2 regions of the Flintibacter sp. HCN-6482 genome follow, and region 1 is predicted to be linked to the other one. Evidence: riboswitches for the same ligand, from Rfam matches in the RefSeq annotation. Region 1 holds a riboswitch; the other holds the start of a gene.

Region 1 (4,213 bases):
CCAACCAGGACGTTCGGAATCAGGTGGCCAAGATGAAGCAGATTCCGGTACCCGAGCTCATTGAGGGCAAGAAACTGCTCTTCGTGGACGACTCCATCGTCCGGGGAACCCAGCTCCGGGAAACGGTGGAATTTCTCTATGAGTCCGGGGCGGAGGAGGTCCATATGCGCTCCGCCTGCCCCCCCATTATGTACAGCTGCAAATACCTCAACTTCTCCCGTGGCAACTCGGACATGGACCTGTTGGCCCGCCGTACGGTCCAGGAGCTGGAGGGGGACGAGGGCCAGCTCCACCTGGAGGAGTACTCTGACGCCCGCACTGAACGAGGCCAGTGCATGCTCAAGGCCATCTGTGAGAAGCTCGGTTTTGACTCTCTCGGCTACCAGTCTCTGGATGGCCTGCTGGAGGCCATCGGTCTGGACCGGGACAAGGTGTGTACTTACTGCTGGAGCGGCAAAGAATAGGCGTCAGCACGCCATCCCAACCGGAATGTGAAGTCAGAATGGCTCCGGTCCTGCCGGGCTGAACTCCACTGTTCCGTCTGGGGCGCAGTCCACAATTCCTGACTTTTAAGTTCTAATTTGATCTGGAGGTCTGAAGATGAAAAACTCCCACTCCGCTTCCTATGCCGCCGCCGGCGTAGACGTCACCGCTGGCTATGAGGCTGTTCAGCGCATCAAGCCTATGGTGGAATCCACTTATATTCCCGGTGTCATGGGTACTCTGGGCGGCTTCGGCGGTATGTTTGCCCCCGACATGGCCGGCATGAAAAAACCAGTGCTGGTGTCTGGCACCGACGGCGTGGGCACCAAACTGCGGCTGGCCATGCTGCTGAACAAGCACGACACCATCGGCATCGACTGCGTGGCTATGTGCGTCAACGACATCATCTGCGGCGGCGCCTCTCCCCTGTTTTTCCTGGACTACATCGCCTGTGGCCGGAATGATCCCGCCCGTATTGCCGAGATCGTCGCCGGCATCGCCGAGGGCTGCCGCCAGTCTGAGTGCGCCCTGGTGGGCGGCGAGACCGCTGAACACCCCGGCGTCATGCCCGACGAGGACTATGACCTGGCCGGCTTCTCTGTGGGCATCGTGGACGAGGAAAATATCATTGACGGCAAGCGCCTATCCACCGGCGACGTACTCATCGGACTTGGCTCCACCGGCGTCCACTCCAACGGGTTCTCTCTGGTCCGCAAGGCTCTGGATGTGGAGCACACTGACCTGACCTCCCCCATGGAGGAGCTGGGCGGCCGGAGCCTGGGCGAGACTTTGTTGGCCCCCACCCGCATCTATGTCAAGGCGGTCAAGGCTCTGCTGAAGGCCGGAGTAGATATTCACGCCATCAGTCATATTACCGGCGGCGGGTTCTACGAGAACGTGCCCCGAATGATGACAGACGGCCTCACCGCCCGCATTAATCTCAAGACCTTCCCCAAGCTGCCCATCTTTGATCTGATCCAGCGGAAGGGAAACATCCCGGAGCGGGATATGTACAACACCTTCAACATGGGCCTGGGCATGATCCTGGCCATCCCCGCTGTTCAGGCGGAGCGGGCTCTCTCCACTCTGACGGATGCGGGCGAGAATGCCTATCAGGTCGGCTCTGTGGTTTCTGGCAGCGACGGTGTGGAGTTAGTCAAATGAAAAATATCGCGGTTTTGGTATCCGGGGGCGGCACCAATCTCCAGGCCCTCATCGACGCCCAGGGGCGGGGTGAGCTGATCAACGGTCGAATCACCGCTGTCATTTCCTCCACCCCCAGCGCCTATGCCCTGGAGCGGGCCAAGGCCGCCGGCATCCCCGGCTATGTGGCGGCCCGAAAGGACTACCCCTCCAGCCAGGCCATGACTGCGGCCCTGGTAGACAAGCTGAAGGGATTGGATATCGACCTGGTGGTATTGGCCGGCTTTATGGTCATTCTGACTGGCGAGATGGTCCGCGCCTTCCCCAACGCCATCCTCAATGTCCATCCCGCCCTCATCCCTTCCTTCGCCGGCCCAGGGTGCTACGGCCTCCATGTCCATGAGAAGGCCCTGGAGTATGGGGTCAAGCTGTCCGGCGCCACTGTCCACTTTGTCAGTGAGGAGTGCGATGGCGGCCCCATCGTCTCTCAAAAGGCGGTGGAGGTCCTCCCCGACGACACGCCGGAGGTACTCCAGCGGCGCATCATGGAGCAGTGCGAGTGGCAGCTGCTCCCCCAAGCCGTGTCCCTGTTCTGTCAGGACCGGCTAAAGGTGGAGGGGCGGACCGTCCGTGTTTTGGAGCATCCAGAACACGGAACGCGGAACGCAGAATGAATTTGCTTTTCTTACCCTTTTTTGCTACAATGTAACTGTGCGATATGACTGACGGTAAGTGGAAATGACCACGGGGAGTATCGCGTAATACAAGGCCGACCGTCTGGGCGCACCAATTCACAGAACTGGTGCGCCCTTTTTTTACAACAAAGGAGGAATACTGTGAAGACACATGATCTGAAGGAGATCCTTTCCAACCATCCCTATCCTGGCCGCGGCATCGTCCTGGGCCGCACCGCCGACAACAGCAAGGCCGCCATCGCCTATTTCATTATGGGCCGCAGTGAGAACAGCCGCAACCGGGTTTTTGAGGAAACCGAGGACGGCATCCGCACCAAGGCATTTGACGAGAGCAAGATGGTGGACCCCTCTCTCATTATCTACCATCCTGTGAGGGTGGTAAACGGGGCCACCGTAGTCACTAACGGGGACCAGACCGACACCATCCAGCGGTTCCTTCTGGATGGCAAGAGCTATATCGAGGCCCTTCGCACCCGCTGCTTTGAGCCCGATCCCCCCAACTACACCCCCCGCATCTCTGGTGTGGTGGAGGCCGACGGCAGTTATCAGCTATCCATCCTGAAGTCGGCTGACGGTGATCCCAGCTGCAACCACCGCTACTTCTATGAGTACGACGCCCCTGTGGCCGGCACCGGCCACTTCATCCACACCTATCAGGAGAACCTGGACCCTCTGCCCTCCTTCGAGGGCGAGCCCCGGAAGGTGGCCATCGAGGCCCCGGACGCTCAGACCTGGGCGGAAGAGCTCTGGGCCAACCTGAACCACGACAATAAAGTATCCCTGTTCGTCCAGTACATCGACCTGGCCAGCGGCGCCAGGGAGACCGTCATCATCAACAAGCATGGCTGAACACCGCCAGAAAGGAAGTACGCTCACATGAATGAACTGGAACTGAAATACGGCTGCAACCCCAACCAGAAGCCCGCCCGCATCTTTATGGAGCAGGGCGATCTGCCCCTCAAGGTGCTCAATGGCAAGCCGGGCTATATCAACTTTATGGATGCTCTCAACTCCTGGCAGTTGGTGAAGGCTCTGAAGAAAGCCACCGGCCTGCCCGCCGCCGCCTCCTTCAAGCACGTCTCTCCCGCCGGAGCCGCCCTGGGCCTGCCCCTGTCCGATACCGAGCGGCACATCTATTTCGCTCCAGAAGGGGACCTGTCCCCTATCGCCTGCGCCTATATCCGGGCCCGAGGTGCCGACCGGCTGTGCTCCTTCGGGGACTGGGCCGCCCTGTCTGATGTGTGTGACGGAGACACCGCCCGCTTCCTGGCCGCCGAGGTGTCCGACGGCGTCATCGCCCCCGGCTATACTGATGAAGCCCTGGAGATCCTGAAAATGAAACGCAAGGGCAGCTATAATGTGGTTCAGATCGACCCGGAGTACCAGCCCGCCCCTATTGAGCGCCGCAACATTTTCGGTATCACCTTTGAGCAGGGCTATAACGACCTGGATATCAGCGAGGAGATGCTCTCTAACCTGGTCACCGCAAACAAGGAGCTGTCCCAGCAGGCCAAAAACGATATGCTCCTGTCCCTCATCACTTTGAAGTACACCCAGTCCAACTCCGTGTGCTATGTCAAGGATGGCATGACCATCGGTGTAGGTGCCGGCCAGCAGAGCCGCATCCACTGCACCCGTCTGGCGGGCAACAAGGCGGATATCTGGTGGCTGCGTCAGCACCCCAAGGTTTTGGGGCTGCAGTTCGTAGACCACATCCGCCGCCCTGACCGGGATAACGCCATCGACATCTATATCTCCGACGAGCACGACGACGTGCTGGCCGAAGGCGTGTGGCAGAACACCTTCAAAGTGAAGCCCGATGTGTTGACAGAGCAGGAAAAGAAAGATTGGATCGCCCAGATGTCCGGCGTCACCGTGGGCTCCGACGCCTT
Region 2 (4,213 bases), on a different contig from region 1:
GGACACCTTCACCTTGGACACCGTAATGGTAAAGCCCTCGGGGCGGCCCAGCCTGGTCTGGTCATCGGTGAGGGAATACTGGGTCTTGGCCATGCACACGGGCAGGCCGCCCATGCCCATCCTCTCCAGCCGCTCCAGCTCCTTGGATGCGGCATCGGAATAGCTCACGCCCACGCCCCCATATATCTTTTTCACCACAGCCTCGATCTTGCTCTTTAAAGGCTGATCTAACTCATAGGCGTAGGTAAACTTCTTGGGCTGCTCACACAGGCGGAGCACCTCCTGGGCCAGTTGGATACCGCCCTCGCCCCCTCTGCCCCACACTTCGGACAAGGCCACATTGACCCCCAGTTCTTTACACTTGGAGCGGATCAGGTCCAGTTCTCTGTCGGTGTCGTTGACAAAGCGGTTGATGGCCACCACACAGGGCAAACCGAAGACCTGGGTGATATTCTCCACATGCTTGAGCAGGTTGGGCAGGCCCCGCTCCAACGCCTCCAGGTTTTCCTCTCCCAACTGGGCCTTGGGCACACCGCCGTTGTACTTCAGCGCCTTGACCGTGGCCACGATGACCACCGCGTCCGGGGTCAGTCCGGCGGCCCGGCATTTGATGTCCAGAAACTTCTCCGCACCCAGGTCAGCTCCGAAGCCCGCCTCGGTGACCACATAGTCGGCCAGCTTCAGGGCGGTGTCAGTGGCGGAGACGGAGTTGCAGCCGTGGGCGATGTTGGCAAAGGGGCCGCCGTGGACAAAGGCGGGAGTGTTCTCCAGCGTCTGGACCAGATTGGGCTTGATGGCGTCCTTCAGCAGGGCGGCCATGGCTCCCTGGGCCTTCAGGTCGGCGGCGGTCACCGGCCGGTCGTCATAGGTGTAGCCCACGATGATACGAGCCAGCCGCTCCTTCAAATCCTTCAGGCCGGTGGCCAGACACAGGACCGCCATGATCTCGCTGGCCACCGTGATATCAAAGCCGTCCTCTCGCGGGACGCCCTGCATCCGGCCGCCCAGACCGTCCACGATATTTCGCAACTGCCGGTCGTTCATATCCACACAGCGGCGCCAGGTGATCTTCTTCACGTCGATGCCCAGTTCGTTACCCTGCTGGATATGGTTGTCCAACATGGCGGCCAGAAGGTTATTGGCCGCTCCGATAGCGTGGAAGTCGCCGGTGAAGTGGAGGTTGATATCCTCCATAGGCACCACCTGGGCGTAACCACCACCGGCGGCGCCGCCCTTGACGCCGAACACAGGGCCAAGGGAGGGCTCCCGCAGGGCCAGGATTACGTTCTTGTCCAGCTTTTTCAGCGCGTCAGCCAGCCCAACGGAGGTGGTGGTCTTGCCCTCTCCGGCGGGGGTCGGATTGATAGCGGTGACCAGGATCAGCTTGCCCTTCCGGGCCTTGTCCCGCAGGGGGGTGATGTCGATTTTAGCCTTATAGCGCCCATAGTATTCCAGCAGTTCCTCGCTGACCCCCGCCTTGTGGGCCACCTGGCCAATTGGAAGCATCTCCGCGGCCTGGGCGATCTCGATGTCAGTCTTCATCTTCCATAACTCCTTCCTGTTGCGCCCGCAAAAATAAAAGGGCGCACTAAGCAATAGTGCGCCCAGACGGTCGGCAATATGGCGTTTCACACGCCGGGCCCTGTTCCACGTGGTCACTCCACTTCCGTCAGTCGCAGGGCTTGGATTCAGTTTAGCATAGGCCTCCTCCCTCGTCAAGGGGGGCGGTGTGGTTTCTCTCCGTCCCTTTTGCTGAAAATCAGGCCCGATATTTGTTCAAAGGTTGGCGGGACGGTCAAAGCGGCTGTAATACTCCTTGATCAGGTCGATAAACGTTCTGGCCGCCGGTGACAGGAATCCATTTTTCTTGTAGACCACCGCCATGGGGCAGGTCAGTGGCGGCTCTCCGATGGTAAAGCAGGCCAGCCGGTCCAGATATGGGGTGCGAGAGATGCCGCTCTCCTGTAAAAAGGCGAAGCCCATGTTTTCCGCCACCAGATTGATGGCTGTGGTGTTGTTGGTGGTCACCAAAATATTCTGGGGCTCCACGTTATGGACGGAGAAGGTATTGTGGAGCAGCTTGGACAGCCGCCAGTCCGGGGGCAGCATCACGATACGCTCCCGCTCCAGCTGCCGCAGGTCGGGGAAGGGTATGGGGTCGTCGTAGGTACTGGTGAGCCCCCGGACCAGGGGGTGGTCCCGGTGGGCCAAAAGGAAGATATGCTCCCGCATGACCAGTTCATAGGTCAGCTCCGTCAGATCCCCAGGGATGTGCATGATGCAGAAGTCCGTGACACTGCCCGCTGCCAGATCCCCCAGTTCGGGCACCGGCGCCTCATGGAGGACCACCTGGACGTCGGAGTATTGCTTGGTGAACAGGGGCAGCACATCGGGCAGAAGGGTGGAGCCGCGCCAAGGGGATACGCCGATGTGGAGGACAGGCCGCTTCTCGTTCTGCAGATCCCGCAGGTCGCTGACCAGCTGCCGGTCCAAATAACTCTGGCGCTCCAGATAGGCATGGAACACCTCCCCTGCCGGCGTCAGCTTCAGGGGCGAGTGGGAACGGTCCAGCAACACGGCCCCCAGATTGGACTCCAGCTTGGCCAGATACTGGCTGAGATAGGGTTGGGAGAGATAGAGCCGCTCCGCCGCTTTGGAGATGCTCCGCTCCTTGACGATGGCCATAAAATATTCCGGATTCTTGACGAACATAAACAGCACACCCCATAACTAAAAAGCTATGAGGATTATATCACAGTTCACCCAGTATGGAAAGGGGTATCTTCCTTTTTCTGATACAGAAAGAAAAACCGGAGCCGTGGAATGATCCACGGCCCCGGTCTGCCCGGCGGTATTGCCTGCCCCGCCCAAGCGTCTGGTGGTCAGAGCGCGCCCTCAGTCAGGAAAAGTGAAAGTAGGGAGGTGTAAGGAGGATGAGAGTTAGCTCTCTCTAACCACGTATAGGTTAGCACATCCTAACTCTCTTGTCAACCCTTTTTTCCGACCTCCTCTATCAAAGGAATTGGTTGCGCTCTCTATGGTAGGTGTAGCCTATGGCAGCCAGCTTATCCTCCACCCCGCTCTGCTCTACATCCAGCTGCGCGCACAGCTCCTCCAGGGTGCAGCCGTCATCCCTAAGCCGGGTATTCAGGAAGCTGAGGAGGATGGCGGGATCATTCGGTACCATCCCCTTCTTCCTCAGCCTGGAGGCCAGGTCATATCCCGGCCAGACAGAACATGGAAATGGAGATGGGGGACAGACTGGCCCGCCTGCTCCCCAATATTGGACACCACACGGTAGCTGTCCAGGCCCAGCTCCTTGGTCACTTTGGAGATGACTGCGAAAATATGGGCCACTACGGCGGCGTTGTCCTCTGTCACCTCGGCCACAGATCCGATATGGGCCTTGGGGATAACCAAAAAGTGGGTGGGCGCCTGGGGATCGATGTCATGGAAGGCAAAGCATACCTCGTCCTCGTAGACTTTGTTGGACGGGATCTGCCCCTCCGCGATCTTACAAAACAGACAGTCAGACATTGGGAAACCTCCTTTGTTTGTTAGTAAGACCATTGTACCCCCTTTTGCCAGAATTGCCAAGGTTTTTATTCCTCCACCGGGAGCAGCCCTCCCAGAGAGAAGGTCTGGCCTAAGATGGTAAGGGATGTCACCTCATCCGGGTCCACAATCTGATTCAGTTGGAACACAAATTCTCCCATCCCAGTATCTGGATTATAGCTCTGGCTCACTGCGCGGCCCACAGATGCGGTTTGGCCGTCCAACAGATTCAGAACGGTAGTACTTTGTATTTCGGAAAACGCCGCTGGCCCCCACATACGGAAATCGTTTTCCTCTCCTTGAATCATAAAGGCAACACTGATGGGCGAAACATACAGCGACTGCAGGACCATATTGTCTTCTCCCACCTGAATGGGAAGCCCGGCCTCATATTGTCGTCCGCTGTCCTGGTCAGGCAGTTTCACACAAAAGTCATGCCGCTCCTGAGAAAAGTCAGCCAAGTTCTCAAAGGTGGTCTTTTCAACCAAGCGCAACGGAGTAATCGTAAATTCCCCACCCAGAAATGTCTGAGCATCTGCCTGAAGATAGGTGGTCGGTCCCCGATACCACAAAATCGAGATGTGATGGTCACCCGGATCATCATCTGGTAAAACAATGGAGCCGGACACCCAGCCGCCCACGCCATTCTCTTCCGACT

The links. Region 1 has a riboswitch for ZMP and ZTP ahead of WKS99_RS05230 (IMP cyclohydrolase). Riboswitches for the same ligand answer to the same signal wherever they lie in the genome.
Region 2: another riboswitch for ZMP and ZTP. It lies ahead of WKS99_RS00900 (formate--tetrahydrofolate ligase); the one in region 1 lies ahead of WKS99_RS05230 (IMP cyclohydrolase).

The regions. Positions count from the first base shown of each region.
Region 1 is NZ_JBBKBK010000002.1:50,954-55,166, reverse strand. Features, by position in the region: gene WKS99_RS05245 (amidophosphoribosyltransferase) at 1-464, shown strand, start outside; gene purM (phosphoribosylformylglycinamidine cyclo-ligase) at 601-1,647, shown strand; gene purN (phosphoribosylglycinamide formyltransferase) at 1,644-2,300, shown strand; ZMP/ZTP riboswitch at 2,335-2,416, shown strand; gene WKS99_RS05230 (IMP cyclohydrolase) at 2,463-3,170, shown strand; gene WKS99_RS05225 (phosphoribosylaminoimidazolecarboxamide formyltransferase) at 3,198-4,213, shown strand, end outside.
Region 2 is NZ_JBBKBK010000001.1:187,259-191,471, forward strand. Features, by position in the region: gene WKS99_RS00900 (formate--tetrahydrofolate ligase) at 1-1,542, opposite strand, end outside; ZMP/ZTP riboswitch at 1,596-1,687, opposite strand; gene WKS99_RS00905 (LysR family transcriptional regulator) at 1,777-2,712, opposite strand; gene WKS99_RS00910 (DUF4250 domain-containing protein) at 3,014-3,187, opposite strand; gene WKS99_RS00915 (histidine triad nucleotide-binding protein) at 3,199-3,537, opposite strand; gene WKS99_RS00920 (hypothetical protein) at 3,603-4,213, opposite strand, start outside.